Regions from separate parts of the Rahnella variigena genome, predicted to be linked through region 1. Evidence: predicted binding sites of a transcription regulator. Region 1 holds the regulator's gene; the other holds the start of a gene.
What was found. The regulator PhoB, encoded in region 1, activates phosphate uptake and scavenging genes when phosphate is short. The targets are predictions, from matches to a motif close to CTGTCATAAAACTGNCNNAT.
Positions count from the first base shown of each region.

Region 1 (16,093 bases):
TTTAATAAGCATCGCAATGAACTCGTGGGGTTGTGTTTATCTTTTCCTTCCCCCGCGCAGGGAAAAGAAATTCCGGAAGGGATCAGGGAAGGGCTGATTGCCGTAACCCGGCAACTCGCCGAAAAATTGGGTGATGAGTATTGGCATTTACCAGAGCGGTAATTAACCGCGAAAGTAATGACTAATAACGGACCCGGAAAATCGCAGTTTTCTATATTTGCCAACACCAGGGGCCTTATGTCAGATCAACCTGCTAAAAATAATAAGGAAAATCCGCTAAAGGATATTGGCACTCTCATCGTGATGATCCTGCTGTCTGTTTTGGGCGCAATCATCGGAGTTCAGCTGATTACCACATTGGGCGTGACGCCTAATACGTCGATTATCGGTGCGCTGTTTGCCATGTTACTGGCGCGCATCCCGATGCAGGCTTTTCAGCGCTACCGTTCTGTTCACACGCAGAATCTGGCGCAGACTGTGATTTCTTCCGCGACCTTTGGTGCGGCAAACAGCCTGCTGATGCCGATCGCCATCCCTTATGTCATGGGCCAGCCGCAACTGATTATGCCGATGTTTACCGGCGTAGCGGTGGCGATGTTGCTCGATGCCTACCTGCTTTATCGTCTGTTTGATACCAAAGTGTTCCCGGCCAGTAATGCGTGGCCACCGGGCGTCGCTGCCGCTGAAGCCATCAAAGCCGGTGATAATGGCGGGCGCCAGGCGTGGTTGCTGGTCGCCGGTGTGGTGGTCGGGCTGGCTGGCGCGATGCTTAAGATTCCTATGGCGGCGTTCGGCACGGCGTTTATCGGCAATATCTGGGCGCTGAGCATGTTTGGCATCGGTTTGCTTATCCGCGCTTATGCCCAGCCGCTTGCCGGTTTAGATCTTAATGCGATGTATATTCCGCACGGCATGATGGTCGGTGCCGGGCTGGTGTCGCTGCTGCAGGTGATTCAGGTGGTGCGTGCTAAAAACGCCGACGCCAAAACCACTTTTACCCAACCAGCGAAAGAAGTGCGCAAAGCACTCGGGCTGGGCGCATTCGGTTATATCGCCATTGCCGCACTGCTGGCACTAGGGGGCGGATTGTACAGCGAAATGTCAGTCAGCATGCTGATTGCCTTCGTGATTTATGCCGCCTTTGCCGCGTTCTTCCATGAGCTGATTGTCGGAATTGCCGCGATGCATTCTGGCTGGTTCCCGGCCTTTGCCGTGGCGCTGATCACGTTGATTATCGGCATCCTGATTGGCTTCCCGCCACTGGCGCTGTGCGTGCTGACCGGCTTTACCGCTGCTACCGGTCCGGCGTTCGCCGATATGGGCTTCGACCTGAAAGCCGGATTCATTCTGCGCGGCTATGGCAAAGATTTGCAGGCTGAACTTTATGGCCGCCGCATCCAGTTATTCGCCGCGTTGCTGGCCTTTATTATCGCCATTCCTGTGGTCTGGTACGCCCATTACGGCTATTTCGCGCAGGATTTAGTGCCGCCAGTTGCGCGGGTTTATGCCAAAACCATTCAGGCCGGCGCACAGCCTGGGATTGCGCACAGTTTGCTTATCTGGGCCATTCCGGGCGCATTAATACAGCTGATTGGCGGCCCGAAACGCCAGCTCGGCGTACTGCTCGCCACCGGTTTGCTGATCAACAGCGTGATGGCCGGTTGGGCAGTCGTCTGCGGCATCGTGCTGCGCATTATCATTATTCGAATCTGGGGTGAAAAAGGGCGTACGCCAATGGAAGTGCTGGCGGCAGGATTTATTGCCGGTGACGCACTTTACAGCTTCTTCACCTCGGTTTTCAGCACCAAAAAGTAGTGAGTACCGCACCAACACCAGGGCTTAATCAGCCAGCACGACACACCGACTGTTCCACGATGAACAGCGCCCGCGACCGTTTTGCCACTGCGCCTTATGCGCCGGTGCGGGGTTTTAAGAGGATTTTGTGATGAGTTTGCAACAGACATTAACCGTATTCGAACTGATTGACAGTGCACATGTCAGCGGCCAGGACATTGTGGACTTATTCACCCGTTATCCGGGGATCACCGCCAGTACACACCGTGCGGAGGGCCCGAAAGGCGGTACCGATTTTGTCCGCATCACCGTGCCAGGCAGCAAAGGTAAGAGCAGCGGCGGCACTGCGCCCACGCTCGGAATTATTGGTCGTCTGGGCGGCATCGGTGCGCGTCCGACGCGTATCGGGCTGGTATCCGATGCCGACGGTGCCATTGCCGCCGTCACCAGCGCACTGAAGCTGGCCGACATGCAGCGCAAGGGCGATGTGCTGGAAGGCGATGTGATTATCACGACGCACATTTGCCCGAACGCGCCGACCCGTCCGCACGATCCGGTTGATTTTATGGATTCGCCGATTGATGACGTGACCATGAATGATAACGAAGTGGTTGAAGGCGTGGACGCGATACTTTCTATCGACACCACCAAAGGCAACCGCATTATCAATCACAAGGGATTCGCGATTTCGCCGACGGTGAAAGAGGGGTACATCCTGCGTGTTTCCGAAGATTTACTGCGCATCATGGAAATGACCAGCGGCAAACCGGCAGTCACTTTCCCGATCACCACGCAGGACATCACGCCTTACGGCAATGGTGTGCATCACCTGAACAGCATTCTGCAACCGTCAACGGCGACCAGCGTGCCGGTTGTCGGTGTGGCGATTACAGCGGAATCTGTGGTGCCCGGTTGTGGCACCGGCGCAAGTCATGAAGTGGATATCGCACTGGCGGCGAAGTTCGCCGTTGAAGTCGCGAAAGAGTTTGGCCGCGGCACCTGTCAGTTCTTTGATGCCGATGAATATCAACTCCTGTTGTCGCTGTACGGAAGCTTGCGCCACCTGCAAAACCGGAAGTAACACCATGATGACATCCTTTGCAACGTTAACCATCGGACAGGCGCCACGCAGCGATATTATGCCGCTGCTGATGGCGCATCTGCCAGCCGGGTCAGTCACGCATGTTGGCTTACTGGACGGGTTAAGCACCGGGCAAATTGAGCAGCGCTATGCGCCTGCCGAAGGCGACGCGGTGCTGGTCACCCGTTTGCTGGATGGTTCGCAAGTAAAGCTTGCCGCGCCGCGCGTAGAGCGAGGCTTACAGGAAAAGATTGATGTGCTCGAAGCGCTGGGTTGCATGACCATTCTGCTGCTGTGTACCGGCGAGTTTAACCATCTGCACGCGAATAATGCCCTGCTTCTCGAACCTGACCGCATTATCCCGCCACTGATTAGCTCGATTATCGGCCAGCACCGCGCAGGCATTGTGGTACCGGTAGAATCCCAGGTGGTTGAACAGGCCAACAAGTGGCGCAAATTAGCCAAAGTGCCGTGTTTTGCGGTCGCCAGCCCGTATCTTTCTGATGACCAGACCCTGACGGAAGCCGCGATGCGTCTGGCTGAACAGGGGGCGGAAGTGGTGGTGCTCGACTGCATCGGCTTTAACCGGCATCACGAGGATGTGCTGAAAAAGCATCTGAATATTCCGGTGGTGTTATCGAATGTCTTGATGGCAAAACTGGCGGCGGAGCTGGTGGTCTGAGGATGTGACGGACGGGGCAAACAGCTATCCACAATGGCACTGTGTGACCGTAAAATCAAATCAGTGACGCCGCTTTGCGGGCGGTGTCGTCTGGTGCAGATAAAGCGGTAATAATCAGTGACAGAAGACGCTTTCTGCCCCTAATATGAAGGCTCTGAAAATTATCGCAAAGGGCCAATCTATGTTGAAAAATAATGAGTATTTTGACGGGAAAGTGAAGTCGATTGGTTTCGACAGCGAAAGTACGGGTTCAGCCAGCGTTGGCGTGATGGCCGTCGGTGAATACACGTTCGGTACTGCAAAGCCGGAAGAAATGACCGTCATCAGCGGCTCACTTAAAGTGCTGATCCCGGGATCTCCGGACTGGCAGGTGTTTAAGCCAGGCGAAACTTTCTATATTCCAGGTAAAAGTGAATTCAACTTACAGGTCGGCGAAACGACTTCGTACTTGTGTAAATACCTGACCAAATAATATATTCAGACACAGTACAAACAAAAAGGCGCTCATGAGCGCCTTTTTTACGTTCTGCATCCGGTCTTAGCGTTGTGCTTCGCCGCCCAATGCTTCGATCAGGTTCTGGATCAGCGCCGCCAGTTCACCGGTCATCAGCACGAAATCAGCATCGAAACGTCCGGCGAAATCTTCGCGGTCGATGTCTTCATTTTGATCACGAATAACGTCGCTGAATTTCAGGCGTTTAATGCTGCCGTCGTCGGCCAGTACCACGGCGATACGTTCCTGCCAGTCAACGGCCAGCTTGGTGACCAGTTTGCCATTTTCGATATGCGTGGCGATTTCGTCACTGACAAGCGCCTGTTTTTTACAGCGGATCACGCCGCCTTCTTCCAGAATCGCTTTCAGCTCTGCTTCATCCTGTAAGGTGAAACCGGCAGGTGTTTCGCCTGAACGTACCCATTCGGTCAGCGTCAGCTCGATCGGGCTTTCCATGGTCAGCGGCACCACCGGCAGCGAACCGAGGCTTTTACGCAGCAGCGCCAGCATATCTTCGGCTTTCTTGGCGCTGGCAGCATCGACCATGATCAGGCCGTTAACGGTATCAATCCACATGAACGTCTGGCTGAAGCGGCTGAATGCGCGCGGCATCAGGCTGTGCAGCACTTCATCTTTCAGGGAATCTTTTTCGGTCTTTTTCAGCTTGCGGTGCTGTTCGCCTTCGAGCTGATCAATTTTGGCCTGTAACTCCTGTTTGATAACCGGAGAAGGCAGAATTTTTTCTTCTTTGCGTGCGCAGATCAGGATCTGCCCGCCGTTGACGTGAGTCAGCGCGTCGCCACCGTGAGAACCCATCGGTGAAACCCAGCCGGTTTTCGCCATATCCTGGCTGCCGCACGGGGTAAAGGTGAAAGCACTGAGCTGTTTTTCCATTTCGTCAGCAGATAACGAAACTTCACGGCTCAAACGGTAAACCAACAAATTCTTAAACCATAACATGGCGTTATCCCTGTCCCGGCGCACTCGTGGTACGCTGAATAAATGAATGCAGGGCGGCATGATAACCAATTGAGCGCCGGTCGTCGTTAAGAAATCGCCGTGGCCTGTAACATTGCATAACAGCTTATTCTGGTGACAGAGGCCACTGGCTTCTAAACTGAACAGACTCAGAAAAACTGACCCTGCAGGACATAAAAAGGAGAATAAAACGTGCGAATTGGCATTGATTTAGGCGGCACAAAAATAGAAGTCATTGCGTTATCGGATGAAGGCAAAGAGCTGTTTCGCAAACGGGTCGATACGCCGAGAAATGACTACGAGCGCACACTCAAGGCGATTGAAGGGCTGGTGCTGGACGCCGAGAAAGGCACCGGACAGCGCGGCAGCGTGGGGCTGGGGATCCCCGGCACGTTATCGCCATTTACCGGCAAAGTGAAGAATGCCAATTCGGTCTGGCTGAACGGCCAGCAACTGGATGAGGATCTGGCGCTTTTGCTCAAACGCGAAGTGCATATTGCAAACGACGCCAATTGCCTGGCGGTTTCCGAAGCCACCGACGGTGCAGGCGCAGGCCGTCACACCGTATTCGCCGTGATTATCGGCACCGGCTGCGGTTCCGGCATTGCGCTTAACGGCGTGGCGCACGCGGGCGGCAATGGCAACGCAGGTGAGTGGGGCCACAATCCGCTGCCGTGGCAGGATGAGGAGGAAATCCAGTTTGCCCGCGAAGTCCCGTGCTACTGCGGAAAATCAGGCTGCGTCGAAACATTTGTCTCCGGCACCGGTTTTGCAGAAGACTACTTCCGTCATTCCGGTCAGCGTTTAAACGGCGCAGAGATTATTGCGCTGGTTGAGCAGGGCGATGAAACGGCGGAACTGGCGCTGGGTCGCTATGAGCGTCGTCTGGCTAAGGCGCTGGCAAACGTAGTAAATATTCTCGATCCGGACGTGATTGTCTTCGGTGGCGGCATGAGTAATGTGGATCGTTTGTATCAGACCGTTCCGCTGCTGGTTAAACAATGGGTATTTGGCGGGGAATGTGAAACGCCGATGCTCAAAGCGGTACACGGTGATTCGAGCGGAGTGCGCGGTGCCGCCTGGCTTTGGCCGCAATCGCGTTTTGCGTTATAAGTTCTTCATCAATTTTCAGGGGGCAGAGTTTGCGCCCCTGATCTCATAACTTCACAGTTAAAGCGCCATCTCCCGTTTAAATACGTCCAGCGTATGCGCCTTCACGCGGATGAATTCCGGGTGGCTCATGATTTCGGAACCACGCGGACGCGGCAGGTCAAACGGCACAATTTCCGCAATCTGCGTCGGTCGCCGTGTCAGCAGTAAAATCTCATCCGCCAGAAACACTGCATCCTCGAGATCATGTGACACAATCAGCATGGTGACGCCGGTCGCCAGCTGCACTTCCTGCAATTTATCGCGGATAAACAGCGTCATCTCGAAATCCAGGGCCGAGAAAGGCTCGTCGAGGAACATCACTTCCGGACGCGTCGCCAGCGCCCGCATGATGCACACGGTTTGCTGCTGGCCGCCTGAAAGCTCATACGGATAGCGTTTCAGGTCGAAGCGGATATCAAACATCTGCGTCAGTTCTTCGACCCGCGCATTGACGTCCGCTTTGCTCATGCCGTGTCGGATCAGCGGATACGCGATATTTGCGCGGGCACTCATCCACGGAAACAGCGCGTCGCGGTAGTTCTGAAACACATAACCGATGGTGGTCTGCGCCAGCGTTTTGCCGTCGAACAGAATGTCGCCTTTATCCACCGGGATCAGCCCGGCGATCATGTTCATTAACGTCGATTTACCGCAGCCGTTCGGGCCGAAGATCGACACGATCTTTCCACGCGGTAAGTCGAGGTTGAGATCGGTATACAGCGGCTGTCCGGCAAACGCCTTGCTCAGTCCGCGGATCGTCACATGGGTATCCGGGCGCGTAGCGTACTGCGGCAACTGCGGGCCTTTATAATCAGGGTTCAGCGAGAGAGGTTGCGTCATGCTTTGCTACTCCAGTGGACGGTTTTTTTCTCGATCAGCAAAAAAGCCAGATTCAGCAGATAACCCAGCGCGCCGGTGATCAGGATCGAGGCGTACATGTCTTTGATGTTAAACACCTGCTGGGCATCGATGATCCGGTGGCCGAGGCCGGTTTCCGATCCGATAAACATTTCAGCGACGATCACGATCACCAGCGCAATCGACACGCCGGTGCGCAGGCCAACAAAGGTTTGCGCCAGGCTTTCCATCAGCAGAATGTCTTTGAAAATATGCCAGCGCGAAATCCCCATCACTCTGGCCGCCATCAGCCGGGTTTTCTTGGCATTCATCACGCCGTACGCGCTGTTAAACAGGATAACCAGCACCGCGGCAAAGGCGGCGATGGCAATTTTATTGGCATCGGTAATGCCGAAAATCAGCATAAACAGCGGGATCAGCGCTGATGACGGCGTGGAGCGGAAGAAGTCGATCAGAAATTCCAGACTGCGATAGACCTTTTCATTGCTGCCTAAAATGACGCCGAGCGGCACGCCTATCACTGCGGCAAAAGCAAAGGATACCAGCGTGCGGTAAAGGGTTGCGCCGATGTCGGTACGCATGGAAGCATCGAAAAATGACTGGAACATGTAGCCAATTGTCTCGACGGGCGAGGGCAGAAGCACCGGATTCAGCCATTTTGCGCTGACGGCCAGTTGCCAGAATAAAAACAGCAGCACCGGGCCGACCAGCGGCAGTAACCTTGAAGACCAGCGTGAAGTCATCCTGTTTCTCCTTATACTTTATAAATCAGCGAAGCGACATCCACCGGTTTGCTGAAGATTTTTCTTTCCGTAAAGACGTCATAAAATTTCTGGAACCATTGCAGGTTGTCGCCTTTTAAATCGGGATACATCACAAAGCCCGGCAGCGGCACCTCTTTCACCAGCGCCGGTTCTATGCTGGTGTAACCGGCGACGTTTTCGCGAGCCTTGTCAGGATGCGCCGCAATGAATTCCACCGCTTTCTGATAAGCGGCAATAAACTTTTTGGTTTCTTCCGGTTTGCTGGCGATAAAGCTGGAGTTCAGCGCCGCTGCGCCGCCGAACCAGGGCGCGTCTGCATTGCCGAGCACATATTTAGAAATCACGCCGGTTTCCAGTGTGCGGGAAAGGTTTTTCATCCGCCCGACGGTGCCGGTCGGTTCGAGCGTATATACGCCGTCAATTTGCCCGGCGGCCAGCGCAGGCGCGTGCTGCCCGACGGGCAGTTCGATCACTGAAGGATTAGTGAAACCATTTTTCTCCAGAATGATCTTCGCCATCGTCACGTTCTGGATCCCCGGACCACAGGCGATCTTCTTACCTTTCAGGTCGCTGATCGCTTTCGCTGTGCTGTTCAGCGGCACCAGAAATTCATCCAGAACCAGCTGGTGATTGGACGGATTCGAGCAGATGATTTTGAACAAATCCGGTGAAGTGATCGCCCCCAGACCCAGCGCACCCGTGGCCGTGCCGTTAGCGCATCCGTGGATCCTGCCGGTGATCATCCCCTCGACAATTTGCTGTGCGCTGGCGAATTTAACGCCTTTCACATTCAGTCCGGCTTCTTTAAAAAAGCCCTGCTCCAGCGCCACATATAACGGTAAACCGCCGACAATCGGCCAGTAACCAATGCGGATTTCATCGTCATCAGCCGCAAAGACCGAGGTCGGGATCATACCGCCAAGCGTGGAGACGCCGCCGGTGATGGCGAGCCATTTCATCAGCTGGCGGCGTTTTTTATCGACTTCAGGTTTGATGTTATTCATGGGCGGTTCCCTTAACGGTTATGCAGGCGCTGCAACTTGTACTGCAACTTGTATACATAACGTTAAGCACAGGGCGTGCCAGTTTATCGGCAGGAGGGAATAAGCGGGAATTCAGCGGGTTGGGAACATTGAACGCACTGCGCTGGTGCGAATTTTGCGCAGTTGCTCACAATCAGGATCCATTGCGGAGCAGATGGCTAGCAATTCACCAGTCAGGTGCTCCGCAGGGTAATCAGTCAGACTTTAAACTCATTGCTCAGGCGGCTGACGCCCAGACCGTTCACCTTAGTCACTTTGATTTGCACCGGAATACGGTCTTTCATCGCTTCCACATGGCTGATGACGCCGATGGTTTTGCCCGAGGCATTCAGGCTGTCGAGCGCGTCCAGGGCGGTGTCCAGCGTATCGGCGTCGAGTGTGCCGAAACCTTCGTCGAGGAACAGCGAGTCGATGCGGGTTTTATCACTGACCAGATCAGACAGCGCCAGCGCCAGTGCCAGACTGACCAGGAAGCTTTCGCCGCCGGATAAGGTGCGGGTATCGCGCACGGCGTCCGCCTGCCAGGTATCGACCACCTGCAATTCCAGCGCATCGCTGGTTTTGCGCTGCAACAAATATCGCCCGTGCAGTTTTTCGAGCTGAAGGTTCGCCAGATACACCAGATGGTCGAGCGTCAGTCCCTGCGCGAATTTACGGAATTTCGCGCCGTCGCTGGAGCCAATCATCTGATTCAGATAACCCCAGTCATCGCAGGTCAGCTGCGCTTGCGCAATCTGAGCTATCAGCGCCTGTTGTCCGCTGTGGCGTAATTTGTCACTTTCCAGCTGATTTTTCACTTCGCCCAGACGTTGCTGTAAAGCTTTCAGCTGTTGCGCCATTTCCGCCTGTTGCGCTGTCAGAACATCAAGATCGCTTTCTGTTTCACTCAGATGAGCCGGGCGGGCAAGACGATGTTTTTCGAGTTGCTGACCGGCATCCGCCAGTAACGCCTGCGCCTGCGCCAGTTGTTGTTGCAGATTTTCTTTGCGTTGCTGAAGTTGCTGACGGAGTGCGTCATCCAGCAGCGCCAGTTTCACCGCGGCTTCATCGGCAAATCCGCTGGCACTCAGCGCCTGTTGCCACGCCTGTTCCGCCTGCGTCAGTTGTTCTGTGGTCTGCAACTGTTGCTGTTGCGTGCTCGCCAGTTGCCCGGCCAGCTGATCGCGCTGTTCCTGCGCTTTTTGCAATGCGGTTTGCGCGTCACTGACCGCTTTTTCTGCAGACTGTTGTTGCTGATGTAAGTGCTCGCGAACCTGTGCCACCTGGCGGTCGCCGAACAGTTCAAGGCGTTGAGCCGTCAGTTCTGAAAGGTTTTTTTCGCCTTCTGCAAACAACTTTTGCAGCCGTTCGACGTCTTGCTGAGATTTCGCCTGCGTCTCTTCCAACCGGGTAATGCGTTCGGTCAGCAATGCGCTTTGCTGCTGCACTTTCTGCTGCGCGTTCAGTGCGTCGTTCAGGGCATCTTTAGCCTGTTGCAGCGCCCGTGCCAGCTGTTCGTGCTGGCTAATCAGCGCCTGCGATTGTTGTTCTTCTTCATCGCGGGCGGTCAGCCATTGAGTGATGTCGGCGGTGTCATGTAGCGTAAACGTCAGATTCAGCGGTGCGCTGAGCTGTTGCCAGTTTGCGGTATGTGCATTCAGTTGCTGCTGGTCTTGCTCCAGCTGGATTTGCAGCCGCGTTTGCTGTTCTTTCAGACTTTTAATTTTTGTTGCCAGTTCGATACCGCTGGCTTTTGCTGCATCGAACTCCAGTTGCATTTTCTCGACGCGCTGCGCCGTTTCAGAAGGCTTGACCTCCTGATAATGTTCAATCGCCGGATGCGATGTGGAACCGCACAACGGGCAGGCTTTGCCGCTTTGCAGATTCGCACGTTCGGCTTCGAGGCTGACGATCAGCATTTCCTGTTTATGCAGTACTTTAACGTCGTTGAGATGCTCCAGCTGTTTCTGACATTGCAGGCGGATGGCCCCCAGTCGCTGCTCTTCTTCAGCCAGTTGCGTTTGATACTGTACGAAATCTTTTTGCTGTTGCTGCACGCGCTGATTAAGCTGCGGGAAAATTTGCGCGAGCGAATACAGCTGCTGGCGCACCGGACGCAGCTGCGTGAGTTCGGATTGTCGTTTATGCAATGCTGCCAGCGGGTGCTGTTTTTCCAGCTCAGTCAGACGCTGTTGCGCAGTGTTGAGTGCATCGGTCAGCGCGGTCTGGCGGGTCTGATGCTGGCGGCTATCTTCGTCCAGCTTCTGCCGTTCGGTGGTCATTTGTAACAGCGTCGCGTTATGCTCACTGACAAGTTTTTGTACGTCAGTGACCGACTGCTGTGTTTCAGTCAGTGATTTACGCAAGCGGGTGATTTCGCCATCCAGCGGCAGGATTTTTTCTTCGATCAGCGTCTGCATCTGACGCTGTTCTTCCGCCTGTTTCTGACGTGACGTTTGTGCCTGCTCCACCGCCAGATTCAGCGGCGTCATTTGCGCGATTTGCTGTTCCTGATGCTGCGTCAGGTGCGCCAGTTGCTGCTGAAGACGTTGCGATTCATCCTGACAACGCTGGCGATCGTTGAGCAACGGACGCAGTTTTTCTGCCGGTTCGCTGCGCGCCAGTTGCTGTAACTGCGGCGCGGCGGCCAGATTCTCCTGCTCTGCGGCGGTCAGTTGTTGCTGAGACTGCTGCTGTTTTTGCTGCACCTGCTGCCACTGTTGCAGCCAGTTCAGATCCTGCTGGCGCTGCTGCGCCTGCTGACTGAGCGTGATTTCCTGCGCGTTCAGTTCAGCAAGTTGTGCTTCGAGCGTCTGGCGCTGTTCTTCGCTGAGCAGTTCGATACCCGCCATACGCTGATGCAAACCGTCGAGTGTAATCCGCGCTTCTTTATGTTGCTCAAATACGCGCTCGGACAGCAGACCGTAAATTTCGGTGCCGGTCAGTTCTTCCAGCAGTTCGGCGCGGTCATTGGCATCGGCATTCAGAAATGCGGCAAATTGCCCCTGAGACAGCATCATGGATTTGGTGAAACGACCGAAATCCAGCCCGGTCAGTGTGGCGATGGCATCGAGTTTATCGCGCACTTTATCGGCCAGAATTTTGCCGTCGGCCAGTAATGCCAGCTCCACTTTCGGTGCCTGCAGATTGCCGTCCGGCGAGTTTTTGGCGCGGCGCTGACTCCAGAACGCGCGATAACCGACGCCTTTGACTTCAAACTCCACTTCGGCCAGCGATTCGGCGGTGTGGCGGGTCATCAGCTCGTTCTGGCTTGGCGTGATGTTCAGACGCGGCGTCTGGTGATAGAGCGCCAGACAGATGGCATCGAGCAGGGTGGTTTTCCCCGCGCCGGTCGGGCCGGTGATGGCGAACAATCCGTTGCTGGCAAAAGGCTCAGCCGTGAAATCAATTTTCCATTCGCCTTCCAGCGAGTTCAGGTTTTTTAAACGCAGGCTGAGAATTTTCATTGTGCGCTGTCCTCCGCATTCTGACCGCTGGTGACCTGTTCAACAACCTGCGCAAACAGCGTGCGCATCCGCGCCTGACGCGGTTCGTCAGGATCCGGTTCCAGTGCCAGCCGTCTTTCAAAGACGTCACTGACACTCAGTTCGCTGAGTGTCTCTTTCTCCTGTTGCTCAATGCTGTTGATACGCTGTTCTTTACTGCGGCGTAAAAGCACCACTTCTACCGGCAGATCTTCCGTCAGCGCCTGAATGCGGCGCTGAATATCACTGAGATAATCTTGCGTGGCGACTTCAATATCCAGCCAGGCCGGTTTGGCCGGATCGCCGCCTTCGAACTGCGCCAGTTGTTTTTCGATTTCTGCCAGCGAGCCTTTGATTATCTGCATCGGCTGGAAAACGGGAATTTCCAGCGTGTCGATGGCGTTGAGCGTCGCGCCGTCGAAATCGAGTAAGTACACACTTTTGGCTTTACTCAGTTCGTCAAAACTCAGTGCAATCGGCGAACCGCTGTAACGGATATGTTCGGTTTTGGCGACGCACTGTGCGCGGTGAATATGACCAAGTGCCACGTAATCGACCGGCGGAAACGCCTGCGCCGGGAAGGCATCGAGTGTGCCGATATAGATGTCGCGCACGGAATCGGAGGTGCTGACGCCAACCGTGGTCAGATGGCCGGTAGCAATGATCGGTAGCGAAACGCCGAGTTCGTCGCGTTTGGTCTGCGCGGCCTGCCACAACGCGTCATAATGCGTGGCGATGGCTTCCTGTAATGCCAGCTGTTTGTCGCTGCCGGATTGTCCCGCCTGACTGGCGAGCAAATCCCGCGGACGTAAAAACGGAATAGCGCAAAGTACCGCGCCCGGTTTTCCGTCACGCTGGTTGAGCACTAAAATCTGTTCAGAGAGGTTTTCGCCGACGGTCGCAATCACCCGCGTATTCAGGCAGGAAAGCAGCTCACGTGATTCATTTAATGTCGCGACAGAATCGTGATTTCCGGCCAGCACCACCAGCTGACAGCCGGTTTGTTGCAACTCGACGACGAAGCGATTGTAAAGCTCGCGGGCATAGCTGGGTGGCGAACCGGTATCGAATATATCGCCTGCCACAATCACGGCATCTACCTGATGTTGCTGCACCTGACCGGTCAGCCAGCGCAAAAATGCCTGATGTTCGGCGGCGCGGCTTTTGGTGAAAAAGTACTGGCCGAGGTGCCAGTCTGACGTGTGGATCAGGCGCATGAGACTCCCGTATGGATCCTGGATGACGACAATGGGGCAAAGTATAAACGTCGGCGGGGGACGCTGTCCCCGATAAATCGGACCAATTTCAGCGAGATGGCAGCTGAATAGAAGAAATGTATCTGTCATATTTGACTGTAATGAACCATCCTTTCTATTCATAAATCTGTCACAAAACTGACGCATAATGGCGCCCGCAATCAAATAAAAGATCGCTAACCTATTGGCAGGACCTACGATGGCAAGACGTATATTGGTGGTTGAAGACGAAGCTCCAATCCGTGAAATGGTGTGTTTTGTACTGGAACAGAATGGCTATCAGGCAGTAGAAGCTGAAGATTTTGATTCAGCCGTTGGCCAGCTGGTAGAACCTTACCCTGAACTTATCCTGCTCGACTGGATGTTACCCGGCGGTTCCGGTATTCAGTTTATCAAACATCTCAAACGTGAAGCACTGACCCGCGAAATTCCGGTGATGATGCTGACCGCCCGCGGTGAAGAAGAAGACAGGGTGCGCGGCCTGGAAGTCGGTGCCGATGATTACATCACCAAACCGTTTTCTCCAAAAGAACTGGTTGCACGTATTAAAGCCGTGATGCGCCGCATCTCGCCAATGGCGGTGGAAGAAGTGATCGACATGCAGGGTTTAAGCCTGGATCCGTCGTCTCACCGTGTGATGGCCAACGAGCAGGCGCTCGATATGGGGCCGACCGAATTTAAATTATTGCACTTCTTTATGACCCACTCCGAACGTGTTTACAGCCGCGAACAGTTGCTCAATAACGTCTGGGGCACTAACGTTTATGTGGAAGATCGCACGGTAGACGTGCATATTCGTCGTTTACGTAAAGCGCTGGAAACCAGTGGACATGACAGAATGATCCAGACTGTTCGTGGAACCGGATACCGTTTTTCAACGCGTTATTGAGTCCCCACAGCGGAGAATCTGTGTGCTAGAACGTTTGTCATGGAAACGATTGGCCGGTGAATTCTTTCTCTTTTGCCTGCCCGCGTTAATCCTCGGTATCTTCGTCGGCCATTTCGGCTGGCTCCTCTTTGCGTCGCTGCTGGCGGCGCTGGGCTGGAATTATTACAACCAGCTCAAACTCTCTCACTGGCTGTGGCTTGACCGCAGCATAACCCCGCCGAATGGCCGCTGGAGCTGGGAGCCTCTGTTTTACGGGCTGAACCAGATGCAGATGCGTAACCGCCGTCGCCGTCGTGAATTAGGTCAGCTCATCAAACGTTTCCGCAGCGGTGCCGAATCATTACCCGATGCGGTGGTATTGACGACGGAAGAGGGCAATATTTTCTGGTGTAACGGACTGGCGCAAGATTTGCTCGGTTTCCGCTGGCCGGAGGATAACGGACAACACATCTTTAACCTGCTGCGTTATCCCGAGTTTCGTACCTGGATCCAGACCCGTGATTTCAGCCGTGCCCTGAATTTGCAACTCAATAACGAGCATTACGTCGAGTTTCGCGTGATGCCTTATTCCGAAGGGCAACTGCTGATGGTGGCGCGTGATGTTACGCAGATGCGTCAGCTCGAAGGTGCGCGTCGTAACTTCTTCGCTAACGTTAGTCATGAACTGAGAACCCCGCTGACTGTATTGCAGGGATATCTGGAAATGATGGAAGACGCCAAACTGGAAGAGCCGTTTCGTACCAAAGCGCTGGACACCATGCAGGAACAGACGCGGCGCATGGACGGGCTGGTCAAGCAACTGCTGACACTGTCAAAAATCGAAGCATCAGCAAATATCGATATGCAGGAGAAAGTCGATATTCCGGTGATGCTCGGCATGCTGGAGCGCGAAGTGCAATCTTTAAGCGGTGGCCGTCACGAAGTGGTGTTCCGTGTAAACGAGAAACTGAAGGTCTTTGGCAATGAAGATCAGTTACGCAGCGCGGTGTCGAATCTGGTGTACAACGCCGTCAACCACACCCCGGCGGGGACGCGGATAGAAGTCAGCTGGCAACAAACGCCGCATGGCGCGCAGTTCCAGATCAGTGATAACGGGCCGGGCATTGCGCCGCAACACCTGCCGCGTCTGACTGAACGTTTCTACCGGGTTGATAAAGCGCGTTCGCGCCAGACGGGGGGCAGCGGTCTGGGGCTGGCCATTGTCAAACACGCCCTGAGTCATCACAACGCCAAACTTGAAGTGATGAGTGAAGTCGGCGTTGGTACCCGCTTTATATTTACACTGGCACCGAAACTGATTGTTCCTCAGGAACAGGCCAGCCAAAGCGATGTGAAGGGATAAAAAAGTAGCCACAGCCCACGCTGTGGCTTCTTTTAGCAGATGATCTGTAAACCTTTTTCTTCGATCAGCATCAGTAAGATCAGAGCCGCACCGGTGGGTTTGGTTTCGTCACGCTCCCATTTTTGAATGCTGTTAGCCGACATATTGATGAGTCTGGCCAGCACGCCCTGGCTGATTTTTTCTTTTTCCCGCAGCGCGCGTATACGTTCAGCAGAGCGTTCTGCAAAGGCTTTCAGCCTTTCTTCCTGTACGGCTTCATCAACAATTTTGTTAATTTCGCGCATCGTGGTTTGTGAA
Region 1 covers NZ_NSDJ01000001.1:1,853,960-1,870,052, forward strand. Annotated here, with positions in the region: gene CKQ54_RS08500 (IclR family transcriptional regulator) at 1-162, shown strand, start outside; gene CKQ54_RS08505 (OPT/YSL family transporter) at 238-1,815, shown strand; gene CKQ54_RS08510 (DUF1177 domain-containing protein) at 1,946-2,875, shown strand; gene CKQ54_RS08515 (AroM family protein) at 2,880-3,557, shown strand; gene ppnP (pyrimidine/purine nucleoside phosphorylase) at 3,739-4,029, shown strand; gene rdgC (recombination-associated protein RdgC) at 4,096-5,010, opposite strand; gene mak (fructokinase) at 5,221-6,141, shown strand; gene CKQ54_RS08535 (ABC transporter ATP-binding protein) at 6,199-7,020, opposite strand; gene CKQ54_RS08540 (ABC transporter permease) at 7,017-7,781, opposite strand; gene CKQ54_RS08545 (ABC transporter substrate-binding protein) at 7,793-8,806, opposite strand; gene sbcC (exonuclease subunit SbcC) at 9,043-12,291, opposite strand; gene sbcD (exonuclease subunit SbcD) at 12,288-13,526, opposite strand; gene phoB (phosphate response regulator transcription factor PhoB) at 13,765-14,454, shown strand; gene phoR (phosphate regulon sensor histidine kinase PhoR) at 14,477-15,796, shown strand; gene CKQ54_RS08570 (helix-turn-helix domain-containing protein) at 15,829-16,093, opposite strand, start outside.

Region 2 (16,093 bases), 900 kb from region 1:
TGGCATCGAGACGTTCGTCTTCGGCAATTTCTTCGCCCGATTCAGCAAATTCGTCTTCAGCAACAACTTCTTCAATCAGATCGTCTTCAGGCACCACTGGCTGCGCAGCAACCTGTTCGGTGATGTGAACAATTTCTTCTGCCAGTTCAGCGGCGGCCTGTTCGCGAACCGGTTCAGGTTCTTTCAGCGGTTCCGGCTCAATTTCTGGCTCAGGTTCCACTTCCGGTGCAGGTTCGACTTCTGGCTCAGGTTCGACTTCTGGCTCAGGTTCAACCACAGGTGCGATTTCTGCGGCAGATTCTGCGGAGGCTGCGGTATCCCATTCGCCAGGGTGCTGCTCAACCGGAACACCCGGCTCTTCGGCTAGCGGATGTTCTTCAACGACCGCATGTTCTTCAACAACAGACTGTTCTTCAATAACAGGCTGTTCTTCGCGGATTTCTTCCTTCTGCTGCTCTTCTTCCTGACGGCCACGGCCAAACCAGGAGAAGAAACCGCGTTTTTTATCTTTTGCCATTTTACAACTTCACTCCTCGCCGTTAATGACTGGCGAACGGATTATTAATAGGGTTATGGTCAGGCAGTCTATCACTTTCCCCTGCAGGCAACACGCCCGCGTATTGAATTCCGGTGGTTTTTCAATCGACAATGTTAAACATTTGCCCAATGGCCGCACACCGGTAGAATAGCCTTCCAAACGATATGCAACGAAGCCTGACGGCTTTGGATTACACAAGCGAACTATGGCAAAGAAACCCAACACTCCCGCCGCCGGCCAGATCCGAATTATTGGCGGACAATGGCGCGGACGCAAACTTCCGGTTCCACATAGCCCGGGACTGCGCCCGACCACCGATCGCGTACGCGAAACGCTGTTTAACTGGCTGGCGCCGGTTTTACAGGGCGCACATTGTCTGGACTGTTTTGCAGGCAGCGGCGCGCTCGGTCTGGAAGCCTTGTCACGTTATGCGGCCAGCGCCACACTGCTGGAGTTTGAACGCCCGGTTGCGCAACAGTTAGAGAAAAACCTGGCGCTGCTAAACGCCGGTGATGCGAAAGTATTTAACGTCAATACATTGAACTGGCTGGCAAAAGCCGGAAATGCCTTTGATGTGGTTTTCCTCGATCCGCCTTTCCGTAAAGGCATTCTGCAAGACACCCTGAACCTGCTGGAGCAAAACCAGTGGCTGGCGGATGAAGCCTGGATTTATGTCGAAACAGAAGCCGAGCACGGTACATTGGATGTGCCCGCCAGCTGGCGGCTGCACCGTGAAAAAGTCGCCGGACAAGTTGCTTATCGCCTCTACCATCGCGATGTGACGCCTGAAACCGGCTCACCAGAACAGGAGCAGTAAGATGTTGATCAATATTGGTCGGTTGTTGATGTTATGTATTTGGGCGTTTCTGGCGTTTAACCTGATCCACCCGTTCCCGAAGCCGATCAAATACTTTTTAGACGTGGCGATTGTGTTCATGTTCTTTATGCACGGCCTGCAGGTGATGCTGCTTAAAGCCACGCAGGGCAAGGAAAAGGACACCATCGGCCCGTGGCTGCAAACCCGCATCTTCCTGTTCGGCGTGTTCGAACTGATGGCGTGGCAGAAAAAACAGCCGCCGCTGCCCGCTAAAAAGTAATGCCTGTATTGTCGGCGCGTCAGGCGCCGTTCATTTCCTGCGTCGCCCCACAATTTTAAAACTGCGTTAATCAGACCCGTCGTTACGGGGATTTCTGATTGTCGCCGGTGTGCCCTCTCTCCTACACTGAAAGCAAGTACAGGAAAACAGGATGTGTTTTCCTGAAGGCAGATCCTTGCATCGGTTCCATGTTCTGTTCTTACATTTAAAAGGATAAACAATGAGTTGGCCATTCCTCGCAGTATTTTTCTCTGGCTGGTTATTCGTTGACGCCAGCTATCGCGGCCCGCGCTGGCAGCGCTGGGTGTTTAAACCCGTCACCTTACTGCTGCTGCTTTTGCTTGCCTGGCAGGCACCCACGCTCAATGTTTACAGCTACCTGATCCTGCTGGGACTGGCGGCGACGCTGGTGGCAGACGGCCTGTTGTTGCTGCCTGAAGAGCGGTTCATGTACGCCATCGGCGCGTTCTTCCTCTCGCATCTGCTGTATACGTTGAGTTTCGCCAGCCAGATGACCATTACCTTCTTCTGGCCGTTGCCACTGACGCTACTGATTATCGGCGCCATATTGCTGGCAGTGATCTGGACGCGGCTGTCCGAACTGAGATGGCCAGTGACCACTTACATTGCGATGACCCTGCTGATGGTCTGGCTGGCAGGCGAGCAGTATTTCGCGCGCAGTACCGACATGGCGTTTTCGCTGTTCTGCGGCGCGGTGCTGTTGCTGCTGGCGAATATTCTGTGGCTGGTCAGCCGCTATCGCTTCAAATTCCGTGCGGCAGACGCACTGGTCGCCGCCTGTTACTTTGGCGGTCACTTCCTGATCGTACGCTCACTTTATTTGTAATCTCCCGCAGAAAAACCCTTAAAGCGGAACCGTTCTGGTTCCGCTCAATCAAATCGCTTGACCTTAGAGCTGACTCCAGGGTTTACACTGGTCGTAATTCCACTCGGTTTCGAACCGGAGGCTTTATGATCCCAATGAAAAATAACAACAGCTGTAGCTGCGGATGTCAGGGCAAACGCGCGCCTGGACTGCATATCAACAAAATCGGCGCTATTGCCCAGTCCGGTACACATCCTGCCAGCTGTTGCAGTGATAATTCCCCGCTGGCGGCGTCGGCTTGTGCCACCACTTCTGACAGTTGCTGTGCGCCGAAGGCAGGTGAGCACTCACACACTTCTGATGACGGCAGCACAGAAGGTTCGCCGGGCGAAGATGACCCCAGCGCGCCGCCTTCAGGCACTCAGCAATACAGCTGGAAAGTGGAAGGTATGGATTGCCCGGCCTGTGCCCGCAAAATCGAAAATTCTGTTGCCGGTCTGGATGGCGTAAACCGCGCCAGAGTGCTTTTCGCGACAGAAAAACTGGTCATTGATGCCAGCCACGACATCTCACAAAACGTGATGCAGGCCGTGACCGGTGCAGGTTTTACCCTGCAATCCCTCGATAAAAATCAACATACTCCGCAACCGGAAGAGTCGCGCCTGAAAGAGGCGCTGCCGCTGATCGCCCTTTCGGTTCTGATGCTGCTGAGCTGGGTGCTCGACCATTTCAACCCGCAAATGGGTGAAATTGCGTTTATTGCCACCACACTGGTAGGACTGTGGCCGGTGCTTCGTCAGGCTATTCGCCAGACCCGTTCCGGCTCGCCTTTCGCCATCGAAACCCTGATGAGCATTGCCGCAATCGGCGCGCTGTTTATCGGTGCCACTGCCGAAGCGGCGATGGTGTTGCTGCTGTTTATGGTCGGCGAACGCCTTGAATCCTTTGCCGCCAACCGGGCGCGCAGCGGTGTGAAATCCCTGATGGCGCTGATACCCGATACCGCCGTCCGCGTAGTGAATGGTAAATCTGAAACCGTGCCGGTCAGCAGTTTGCGTCCCGGCGATGTTATCGAAATCGCCGCAGGCGCACGTCTGCCCGCCGATGCCATTTTGCAAGGCGCTGCCAGTTTCGATGAAAGTGCTCTGACCGGTGAGTCAGTACCTGTAGACCATCAGCCCGGTGAGAAAGTCCCGGCGGGCAGCCTTTGCGTTGACCGCCTCGCACGTCTGGAAGTGGCTTCCGCCCCCGGCAACAGCGCCATCGACCGCATCCTGCAACTGATCGAAGAAGCCGATGAACGCCGTGCGCCAATCGAGCGTTTCCTCGATACTTTCAGCCGCTATTACACACCGGTCATTATGCTGATGGCGCTGCTGGTGATTGTCGTTCCGCCGCTGGCAATGGGACTGTCGTGGGAAACCTGGATTTACCGCGGGCTGACTTTATTGCTGATTGGCTGCCCGTGTGCCCTGGTAATTTCAACGCCGGCTGCGATCACCTCCGGGCTGGCCGCGGCAACGCGTCAGGGCGCTTTAATCAAAGGCGGTGCAGCGCTGGAACAACTGGCGCTGATTCAAACCGTGGCGCTGGATAAAACCGGCACACTGACCGAAGGCAAGCCCGAAGTCACTGACGTTTTAATCCTGAACGGTGCCAGTGAAGGCGAAGTATTAAGTCTGGCCTCGGCGGTGGAAGAAGGTTCGCATCACCCGCTGGCACAGGCGATTTTAGCCCGTGCAAAAATCAGTAATCCGTTACCGCTCACGGCGCAGGATCGCCGTGCGCTGGCTGGTTCAGGCGTGGAAGGTCTCGTTTCAGGTCGCAAAATTCAGGTACTGGCACCAAAAAGCGTGACTGAAAACAGTCTGACAGCGGAAACCCTTACGCAAATTACTGACTGGGAATCCACCGGAAAAACCGTGGTGGTAGTGTTGCAGGAAAATAACGCGATCGGGCTGATTGCCATGCAGGATCGCCTGCGTGATGACGCGGCAGAGGCGTTGCAGAAACTGAAAGCACTCGGCGTTTCAGCAGTGATGCTGACCGGTGACAATCCGCGGGCAGCGAAAACCATCGCTGACCGGCTGGGCATTGATTTCCGTGCCGGTTTACTGCCTGCGGATAAAGTCTCGGCGGTCACCGCGCTGAATGCGCAAAAACCGGTGGCAATGGTCGGTGATGGCATTAACGATGCGCCGGCGATGAAAGCCGCGACTATCGGTATTGCGATGGGAAGCGGAACGGACGTCGCGCTGGAAACGGCGGATGCCGCGCTGACGCACAACCGTCTGAGCGGGCTGGCGCAGATGATCAGCCTGTCACGCGCCACGCGGGCGAATATCCGTCAGAACATCACGATCGCGCTGGGGCTGAAAGCGATTTTCCTGGTCACCACGCTGATGGGGCTGACCGGATTGTGGCTGGCCGTGCTGGCGGACTCCGGCGCAACGGCGCTGGTCACCGCCAATGCGCTAAGGCTGTTGCGCAATAAATCGAAATAAGCTTAATCGATGCGAACTTAATCGCAGCAGACAAGACTCAGGGCTGAGCTATCAGCCCTGTTTTTCGACTAAACCTTTGCACAATAAATAGCGATACGGCTGGCTTTCGGTATCCGACGCCAGCAGCGTATGTTCCATAAAACGGCAGAAACCGGGAATATCGCGGGTCGTTGCCGGATCATCGGCGATGATCAACAGCGTTTCGCCATCTTTCATGGTGCGTACCGCTTTGCGAACCATCATCACAGGTTCCGGGCAACGCAGGCCGAGCGCATCAAGCTGATGGTCGGGATTGATAAAGGGATCGGTCATTTCGTGTCTCAACATCTTCGGGCGCGGCAAAGCCTGATAGTTTAACCCGCTGGATTTCCCGCGCAACTGACACGGCTCATTGCGCTAAAATTAACCGTCAGATCTGTTGCGCAAACGGTGTGCAAACAGGTACTATGCGCGCCGCAAACCGCTAACGCCCCTGCGACAGCTTCAAGAACGCAGGGTATTTGGGTTCCCTCACCCCAATTTGTTCATAAAAAAAGGTCACATATATGTACTCCTTTACTGCTCAGCAGCGGTTTTCCGCGCTGATATGGCTTTCGCTATTCCACATTGCCATCATTACTTCCAGTAACTATCTGGTTCAGTTACCCGTCTCCATTTTTGGTTTCCATACAACCTGGGGCGCGTTCACCTTCCCGTTCATTTTTCTGGCTACTGACCTGACCGTCCGTATATTCGGCGCGCCGCTGGCACGACGGATTATACTTTCCGTGATGGTGCCTGCGCTGGCGATTTCCTATGTCATCTCGGCGTTATTCTTTGAAGCGCAATGGCAGGGAGCAGAAGCACTCAGCAGCCTGAATATCATGGTCGCGCGTATCGCTACCGCCAGTTTTATGGCGTATGTGCTGGGGCAAATTCTTGACGTTCACGTGTTTAACCGCCTGCGTCAGAACCGCCGCTGGTGGATAGCGCCGGTCGCCTCAATGTTCCTCGGCAATATCAGCGACACCCTGTCCTTCTTCTTTATCGCTTTCTACAAAAGTACCGATGCTTTTATGGCGCAGCACTGGGTGGAAATCGCGATGGTGGATTACACATTCAAAGTGCTGATCTGCCTGGTATTCTTCCTGCCGATGTACGGCATGCTGCTGAATATGCTGCTTAAGCGTTTATCCGCGCAGGGAAATAACCCGCATTCTGCCGTCCGCGTGCACTAAACTGTGAGCGGGGAAGACACAAATCGCGCCATAATCTGACTTGCTTTTGTGGCCTGAATAGGTTGCCATAAAGGCTGTTAAGTCAACATGTAAGCCTGGTTAACAGGCCACTTAAGGAAGCCCGATGCGTAATATCGCGAAAATGATGGGAATGGCAGTACTGATCGCTGGTCTGGCTGCGTGTGACGGTAAAACTACCGATGCACCTGCCGCAGATAAAGGTGCGCCAGCGGCCTCAGCAACGGCAGCGACCGTACCGGTCAGCCTGCTGGAAGGTAAAGTCACCTTCTCCCTGCCGCAGGGAATGAGCGACCAGAGCGGTAAGCTGGGCACTCAGGCAAACAATATGCATGTGTACGCTGACAGCACCGGTCAGAAAGCCGTGATTGTGATCCTGGGTGATAACACCACCGAATCGCTGGATGTTCTGGCGGGTCGTTTACAGGATCAGCAAAAAGCCCGTGATACCAATCTGCAGGTTGTGACCAATAAATCTATTCAGGTCAATGGCCAGACGCTGCAACAACTGGACACCGTAATCACTTCTGCGGGTCAGAAAGCCTACTCTTCCATCGTACTGGGCAAAGTTGACAGCCATTTGCTGACCCTGCAAATCACCCTGCCAGCGGATAATCAGCAGCAGGCGCAGACCGATGCAGAAACCATTATCAACACCCTGAAAATTCAATAAATCCAGAGGTATTGAAAATATCAGGCGGGGCTCAGGCTCCGCCTTTTTTTGTCTTATGCTGTTACTCAATCTCACAAACCCCGCCTCCGCTGTAATAAAAATGTAACATTCCCGTCATAAATCACAGTTCGTTTGTGCGCGAATAGCTAAAATGATGTTCGTTTTGGAACACACCGGCTTCGCCATTTCGTTCGTGGCTCACGATGAGTCCCACCTGATTTATGCCATCGGAGGCATTTATGCTCAGTATCTTTAAACCCGCGCCCCACAAAGCTCCTGTTGATGAGGCCCACGTCGATCCGCTCTACCGCCGTCTCCGCTGGCAAATCTTTATGGGGATATTCTTCGGTTATGCGGCCTACTATCTGGTGCGCAAAAATTTCGCACTGGCCATGCCTTATCTGATTGATCAGGGCTTTTCCCGTGGAGACCTCGGGTTTGCGCTGTCCGGGATTTCCATTGCTTACGGCATATCAAAATTCATTATGGGGTCGGTGTCTGACCGCTCGAATCCGCGTGTTTTCCTGCCCGCGGGTTTAATTCTGGCTGCGGCGGTGATGTTGTTTATGGGCTTCGTGCCGTGGGCAACATCGAGCATTGCCATCATGTTTGTGTTGCTGTTCCTCTGCGGCTGGTTCCAGGGAATGGGCTGGCCGCCGTGCGGTCGCACCATGGTTCACTGGTGGTCGCAGAAAGAACGCGGCGGCGTGGTGTCGGTATGGAACTGTGCGCATAACGTCGGTGGCGGTATTCCTCCGCTGCTGTTCCTGCTGGGCATGGCGTGGTTTAACGACTGGCATGCGGCGCTGTATATGCCAGCCTTCGGCGCGATCCTGCTGGCGGTATTTGCCTTCATGACCATGCGCGATACGCCGCAATCCTGCGGCCTGCCACCAATTGAAGAATACAAAAACGATTACCCGCCGGACTATGTGAAAGAGTCAGCCGAACAGGAACTGACGGCGAAACAGATTTTCATGCAGTACATTTTGCCGAACAAATTGCTGTGGTATATCGCGCTGGCTAACGTTTTTGTTTATCTGCTGCGCTACGGGATCCTGGACTGGTCACCGACTTACCTGAAAGAAGTGAAGCATTTTGCTCTGGATAAATCCTCGTGGGCGTATTTCCTTTATGAATACGCAGGGATCCCCGGCACGCTGCTGTGCGGCTGGATGTCGGACAAAGTGTTTAAAGGCAACCGCGGCGCGACCGGTGTGTTCTTCATGGTGCTGGTGACTATCGCCACCGTCGTTTACTGGCTGAATCCGGTCGGCAATCCGGGCATTGATATGGCCTGTATGATCACCATCGGCTTCCTGATTTACGGGCCTGTGATGCTGATAGGTTTACATGCACTGGAACTGGCACCGAAGAAAGCGGCCGGAACTGCGGCAGGATTCACCGGGCTGTTTGGTTATCTGGGCGGCTCGGTCGCGGCCAGCGCCATTGTCGGCTATACCGTGGATTACTTTGGCTGGGACGGCGGGTTTATCGTGATGATTGCCGGTTGTGTGCTGGCCGTTGTGTTGCTTTTACTGACCATGCTCAGCGAGAACAAACACAAAGCGCAACTGAGAAAAAATGCCTGATTGGTTTTGATGTTCGTCGAAAGGCACCGAAAGGTGCCTTTTTTGTTTTACACAGCTTCAGAAGGGATCCGTCTGCCCGCTTCATCAAACAGTAAAATACTGGCGGCATTAAATCCAAAACTGAGCGGCGTATTTTTAGCAAAAGAGAGCTGTTTTGACGATTTCATTTTCAGGATGTGCTCGCCGAAACGCGCGTATACCAGCGTAGAATCGCCCTGTAATTCAGTGAAATCGACTAAAACGTCAAATGCGTGTTCCGTCGCTTCATTCAGGCGCAACAGCTCAGGGCGGATCGCCAGCGACACGGTTTGTCCATCCTGCGCCGCGGGGAATTTATTGCCCAGAGGAAACATCGGCTGCCCGTCAATACACAACTGGCGGCCAGTCACCTGCGCGGGGATCACATTGATTTTCGGCGTACCGATAAAACCGGCAACAAACAAACTGGCCGGACAGTTGTAGAGTTCAACCGGCGAACCAATCTGCTCAATATTACCCTGATTAAGCACCACAATCCGGTCCGCCAGCGTCATGGCCTCGACCTGATCGTGGGTCACGTAAATCATGGTGTTTTTCAGGCGTGCATGCAGCTGACTGATTTCCTGACGCATCTGAACGCGCAGCGCGGCATCGAGATTCGACAGCGGTTCATCAAACAAAAATACTTTCGGCTGCTGAACGATAGAGCGCCCGATGGCGACGCGCTGACGCTGCCCGCCGGAAAGATTTTGCGGCAACCGGTCGAGCATCTCGTCCAGCCGCAGGATCAGAGCCGCTTCGCTGATGCGTCGGGCGATTTCAGCCGGTGGCGTTCGGATATTCTTCAGACCAAACGCCAGATTCTGCCTGACGGTCATGTGCGGATAAAGCGCGTAGGATTGAAATACCATCGACAGACCGCGCTTTCCGGCGGGCAACTCCGTCACGTCAGTGTCCTCAATGTGGATGGTCCCGTCGCACAGCCCATCCAGCCCGGCAATCATGCGCAGCAATGTTGATTTACCACAGCCCGACGGCCCTACCAGAACCAGAAACTCACCGGAACGGATCTCCAGAGTTAAATCGGGGATCACGGCTGTTTTGCCATAGTATTTTTTGACGTTTTTTAGCGTTAAGCCTGACATAGCGTTGTCCTTTGAAACAAAAAGATGCGCGGTTACGCCCCGGAAAAGGCGAGCAGTATTCCGCCAACATCGGTCATTGCGTCCTGATGGCCCCGCCAGATTTCAGGTAGAACCACGTATAATTAACCTAAACTCCAGGTCGTGGTGAATATTGGTTTTACCTTCCAGCAACAGGGCTGCGGCTATTTCACCTTTTTTAACCGGGTCCTGCGAGATTGTCGTGAGCCCGATCTCATTCACTGGCCGGGGAATATTATCAAAACCAGTAACGGCTATATTTCCCGGAACAGATAGCCCGCTTTTCCGGCAATAATTAATGGCACCCTGCGCGAAGCGGTCGGACAGGCAAATAAACGCGGTGATATCGGGATTACTTATCAGTAATTCCCTGGCAGCTATTTCGCCAAATGTTTCATGATGGTTCGTTTCGCAAAGAAAGCATTTATTCAGATCAATATTCCATTCCCGGAAAGTTGCCACGCAGGCATTCACACGGGTAATCATCACCTGATTATCACCGGAAATACTCTGACTCAATGGCATCACTCCTTTTCGTCCCTGAAGAGAAGGGAATGAAATAATCCCAAATTCACGGTGCCCTTTTTCCAGCAGGTGCAGACAGATTTCCCTCATCGCCCTGTCGTTATCAATAGATACGCTGCTGTGCGAGGGAATTTTAAAATCCGTAGTCACCACGGGTAGATTTTTGGACAACGCTTTGGCGATGATCTGATCATTATTGTGTGTCGCATTAAGGATATAGCCATCTACAGCCGTATTGATGACACTGGCCCGCGCGCCCTGCCCGTTATGCAACGGGATCAGGATAATGCTGACTCCTTTTCGGTCACATTCACCGGCGATGCCTTGCATAAGCTGCACGTCATGACTGTCTGTAAACACATAGCTGAGCGTGTCATTAAAAATAATCCCGATGGCATTCGATTTCCCGGTACGCAATGCCCGACCAAGATTGTCAGGCCCGTAGAAATTAACGGAATGCGCATAATCGATTATTCGTTTTCTTAATGATTCTGACAGTTTTCCCGGATTATTAAATGCATTCGACACCGTGGTGTGCGTCACGCCTAATTCGCGGGCAATTGACTTTAACGTTATCTTACTCAGCTTACACACTCCTGAATGCGGTGAATAAAGGAAGCCCTGCCTCTGAAATGCAATAAATTATCCCACATATACTCACAGCCAACAGGCTATTGCAACGATTATAAAAATAAAGTTTAACGTTAAACAAAATCATTTATGTGACTGTAATAACGTTTATTCAATGATTGTCCATGCTAGCGTTTAAATAGACGTTAATTCATAAAAAAATAATATGAATAACCATTAAATATAATTTCGCATTATGACTAATAACCTAATAGAAACGGGAAATAGCATGAAAATAATGAAACTGGCTGCTATTGCAGGTATCACGTTATTTCTTTCGGGCTGTGGCCCTGATGAAAAAGACCAAACCAGCATTAAAATGTGGGTCGCGCCGAATATTACGCAGGAAGTATATTGGGGTGAAATCGTTAAAGAATGGAACAGCAACCCGGCCAACCGGAAAGTAGAATTCACCTCAATACCGGCGGCAGGAAGTTCTGAAGAAGCCATCATGAATGCGCTGGCGTCGGGTACAGAGCCAGACATTTCGACCAATATTTTTATCGGCTTTGCTAAGCAGTTATCCGAACTTAAGCAGCTCACTGATTATTCCAAAATGCCCGGTTTTCAGACACTGACAGAAACCCGTCATATGGGAAAAACGATTTCAAACTGGCAGTTCGACGGACAGCAGACGGTCATCCCCATTTACATCAGCCCAGTTCTCTACTGGTGGCGCAGTGATCTGCTGACAGCTCAGGGTTTTGACCACGTTCCGACCTCTTATGACGAAATTTACACGCTTTCAGAACGTATCGCGCTCACTCAGAAGGGTTACAGCCTGCAACTGACCAGCGGTAAAAACTGGTGGGATCGCTGGTTCGACTTTATTCCGCTGTATTACGCCGCCGCGGGTGGCCGCCCGTATATTCAGGATAATAAATCGGCTTTCGATAATGAGTCCGGTCTGGAAGCACTGAATTTCATGGCGAAAATGTTTGCCAATAAGTGGACCAGCTACGATTTCACAACCGCAGACGATCCTCTGGCGGCGGGAATGGTGCTGGGAGCCATGCGCGGGCCCTGGGATATCGAACGTTATCAGAAACAATTCCCTGAAGTACTGAAAGAGATCCGTATCGGCCCAATGCCGACTCAGTCTGGCGCGCCGGGTGCAAATACCATGGCCGACAGCAAAGGGATCGTGATGTTCAGTACCTCGAAAGTGCAGAACGACGCCTGGAAATTTATTCAATGGGTATACAGCGACCCGAAACACGATCTGCGCTGGCTTGAACTGACAGGTATGCCTCCGGCCAGAGAAGATTTGCAAAGTAATCCGGTGTTCAGCGACTACCTGCAACAGCATCCGCTGGTGAATGACATCGTCTCCTACGTCCCGAAAGCTGTGCCGCCTGCCGCCGTCACGAAAACGGTCGAAGTCCAGCGCACGATGACCCAAATGATTGAAAAACTGATGTTTGAAAACAACTCAGTGCCGGACGCGCTGCACCAGTCTTCGCAAGAGATTGACAAAATACTGGAACAATAAAGCGATGATTAAACTGAAAGAGTCCACCACAGGAGGCCTTCTGGCCTCCACTTACCTCGGATATTCTCTGGTATTCTGGCTTTATCCTTTTATCTGGTTAGCGGTACTGAGCTTTACTGACTGGAAATTTATTGGCACGCCCTCTTTTAATGGCGTGAAGAATATTATTGCCGTCATGCAGAATCCTTTGTTCTGGACAGCAATGTATAACGTATTTAAATTTCTGGCTTACTATCTGCCGATTGTTTTGGTGTCTTCATTATTATTCGCCTTCGGTTTAAGGAAACTAAAATATGGCAAAGCCTTTGTTGCCCTGAGTTTCCTGCTCGCCAATGTTTCATCCGGCGTGGCGTATTCTATTGTATTTTCCAAACTGTTGAGTGAAACAGGCCCCATAAATGCCTTTCTGATGAACACAATGGGTATTAATGTTCCGTGGTTTACCCATCCGGATTTTGCCATGTTATCTGTTGCTCTTATTATCACATGGAAATTTGTTGGCTACTACGGCCTGATTTTTTATTCCGGACTGATTACGATTCCGAAAGATATTTACGATGCGGCAGACCTCGATAAAACCAGCGGCCCCGGAAAAATATGGCATATCACATTGCCCCTGATGAATGCGCAGATCGTCATGGTGCTGGTTCTGGCGATCACAGTCGCGTTCAGTATTTTCACCGAACCCTATCTCATCACCGGCGGCGGTCCGCTGCAAAGCACCACCACGCCAATGGTAGTGATGTATGAAGCCGCGTTCCGGCAGATGCAGCCAAGCTGGGCCGCCACCATGTCAATTATTGTCGCCGTATTCAGCTTCTCACTGATCTGGATATTGCGCCGGTGTCTGGAAAAGAAAATCGAGATCGTATGATGAAGACTAAAACTGCACAGATGCCGACAGCCTCTCCTGTGCAAAAATATTCGCTGAAAAGAACACTCAGTTCTGTGGTGATCCATCTGCTGATGTTTGTGCTAGCCATCACCTGGTTATATCCCTATTTATGGATGCTAATCGGTTCTTTTAAAAACACCGCTGATATTTATACCACTTCGCTTTTTTCCGGCCCGCTGTCTTTCGATAATTATACTTTCCTGTTCGACGGCAGCGGTAAAGCGGAAAAACCCTTTCTTCGCACGTTGTTTAATTCCATTTTCATTACATTAACCATTACAGTGTGCGTCACACTGAGTTCCTGTTTAATAGGTTATGCGCTGGCAAAAATGGAATTCAAAGGCCGGAATACTTTTAAAAACCTGCTGATCTTGCAAATGGTTTTCCCGGCATTCATGTTTATTATTCCGCATTTTGTACTTATGCGGGAACTCGGCATGCTTAATTCGTATGGCGCACTTATTTTACCGTTTGTCATGAATGGCTGGGGTATTTTTATGATTTCCCAGAGTTTTAAAGGCACGCCCAATGACTATATTCATGCCGCGCGATTAGATCACGCCGGTCTTTTCAAAATTCTGTTCCATGTCATGTTGCCTCTCAATAAATCCATTCTGGCTATCGTCGCGATATTTACCTTCACCAGCGCCTGGGACAATTTCCTCTGGCCGCTGATTGTTATGCAGGACGCTAACAAAATGCCGCTTTCCGTTCTGCTGGCGACGTTCAGTAAATCTTACAGCGTCTATGTCGGCCCGATTCTGGCGGGGTCGGTGGTACAAACTTTGCCGATCGTCGTCTTGTTTATCCTCTTCAGGAAGCATTTCCTGGAAGGGATGTCGCTTTCACTTAAATAACAGGCATGAATGATGAATAACCTGAAAACAGCGCAGGAACGGGTATTTTATCAGGTGTATTTGCCGTCTTTCTGCGACGGTAATACGGACGGATTGGGCGATTTTCAAGGTCTGATTTCTAAGCTGGATTATCTGGCTGAGCTGGGCATTGGCGGTATCTGGGTGACGCCTTTTTACCCGTCTCCGCTGGTGGATAATGGCTATGACATCAGCGACCACTGCGCTGTTGATCCGCGTTTTGGCACGTTAGCGCTTTTTGATGAACTGATTGCAGCCTGTCATCAGCGCGACATTTTGCTGGTGATCGACGTGGTTATTAATCACGTGTCAGATCAGCATCCTTGGTTTCAGGCAGCGCTCAGCCAGCCTGGCAGCCCTTTCCGCGACTTCTTTTTCTTTCGTGAGCAAACTAATAACTGGACCTCTTTCTTCGGCGGTTCAGCCTGGACACAGGAGCCTGGCGGAAAGGCCAGTTACTACCATAAATTCTCGCCTCAGCAGGTTTGCCTCAACTGGTCTCAGCCTGCCGTTGAGCGTGAGATTAAAAAAATCTTCGATTTCTGGATAGCCCGCGGCGTCGACGGTTTCCGTTTTGACGTGATTAATTTTCTGACCACCGATGGCATCGGGGAAGATCACCCGCCAGCCGAAACGGGCGCAGAGCCACCTCATGAAAAAGATATCAATCAGCCCGGTGTGCTCGATGTAGTGAAGCGCCTGTGCCGCCATATCCGTGCACAAGGGGAATTCCTGCTGATTGGCGAAGTGGGCAGTGAAGTATTGCCGGTGATGGCGCCTTATCAGGGTGCGGAGCTGCTGGACGTGGTCTTCAATTTTAATCTTGGCAGCCAGAAACACTTCGATATCACCGCGATCTTCGCCGAAATGCAGGCTATGGAAGCCACGCTGCCCGGCTTACCGACGCTGTTTTTTTCCAGCCATGATATGTCACGCATGATCAGTCGCTTCGGTGAATCCTCCCGGGATGTTCCCCGTGCGGTGGCCGTTTTCGCCCTGCAAATGACCGCCCGTGGTCTGCCTTTCATCTTTCAGGGTGAGGAAATCGGCATGACGGATTTTGTCCCGCAGAATTTGCAGCAAATGCGGGATATTCAGGGCATCACTCAATATCACACCGCAATTTCACAAGGCATGGATGAAGAGCAAGCACTTACTTATGCATTGCCTTTCTGCCGCGATGCCTCCCGCTTACCCGTTCCCTGGACGCCAGCCATTAACAGCGAAGGGCAAATAAACGTCGCGGCCGAGAGTAAGTGCTCACATTCAATTTTTGGCGCGTATAAACAACTGATTGCGCTGAGAAATACCCATCCGGCGCTTCAGCGTGGTCGCTATGAGTACCTCACGCTGTTTAAACAATGCCTGATATTCCGCCGCTTTCTGAAAGGGGAATGTCTGGAAGTGATGATCAATTTCGGCGCGACGGTCGTCAACGTAGGTTATGGCGATGGCAATCCCGTCTTGTTCGGCGCGGATGAACCGCTGCTGGAAAAAAACCAAATTCTTATCAAAAAGGTAAACCATGAAAATACTCAGAAGTGATAAAAATCCGCTGTTAACACCTGCCGATATCATCCCTTCCCAGCCCGGCTGGAAGGTCGATTGTGTATTTAATGCAGGCGTGTGTTCGTATCAGGATGAAACCCTGCTACTGCTTCGTGTTGCGGAAAGCGTGGTCTCAACGGACGCCAATTGTCTGGAAGTACCGCTTCTGGTGAACCGGCAAAATACCTGGCATCCGGGCACTAAACGTTTTCAACGGGACGACCCGGCCTATGACTTCAGTGACCCCAGAATGATTGCACTGAAAGCCGATCCTTCGGTTATCTGGCTGACCTCCATGTCGCATCTGCGGTTAGCGAGAAGTCAGAATGGTGAAGATTTTATTGTGGATACTCAGCCATTTTTAACCGCCGATACGCAATATGAGCAATTCGGCTGCGAAGATCCGCGAATTACGCTGATAGACGGTGTTTACTACATTAACTATTCGGCCATTTCGCCGTATGGCATTTCTACCGCACTGGCGACCACCACCGATTTTATTGCTGTGGAAAAACAAGGCG
Region 2 covers NZ_NSDJ01000001.1:957,692-973,784, reverse strand. Annotated here, with positions in the region: gene ftsY (signal recognition particle-docking protein FtsY) at 1-517, opposite strand, end outside; gene rsmD (16S rRNA (guanine(966)-N(2))-methyltransferase) at 744-1,355, shown strand; gene CKQ54_RS04505 (DUF1145 family protein) at 1,357-1,635, shown strand; gene CKQ54_RS04500 (lysoplasmalogenase) at 1,856-2,482, shown strand; gene CKQ54_RS04495 (zinc/cadmium/mercury/lead-transporting ATPase) at 2,608-4,965, shown strand; gene tusA (sulfurtransferase TusA) at 5,017-5,277, opposite strand; gene CKQ54_RS04485 (7-cyano-7-deazaguanine/7-aminomethyl-7-deazaguanine transporter) at 5,511-6,182, shown strand; gene CKQ54_RS04480 (DcrB family lipoprotein) at 6,307-6,873, shown strand; gene glpT (glycerol-3-phosphate transporter) at 7,113-8,465, shown strand; gene CKQ54_RS04470 (ABC transporter ATP-binding protein) at 8,513-9,589, opposite strand; gene CKQ54_RS04465 (LacI family DNA-binding transcriptional regulator) at 9,692-10,726, opposite strand; gene CKQ54_RS04460 (ABC transporter substrate-binding protein) at 10,992-12,254, shown strand; gene CKQ54_RS04455 (carbohydrate ABC transporter permease) at 12,259-13,128, shown strand; gene CKQ54_RS04450 (carbohydrate ABC transporter permease) at 13,149-14,006, shown strand; gene CKQ54_RS04445 (alpha-amylase family glycosyl hydrolase) at 14,019-15,569, shown strand; gene CKQ54_RS04440 (glycoside hydrolase family 130 protein) at 15,556-16,093, shown strand, end outside.
Region 2: the regulator PhoB is predicted to act here: its motif matches at 6,963-6,982, upstream of glpT (glycerol-3-phosphate transporter).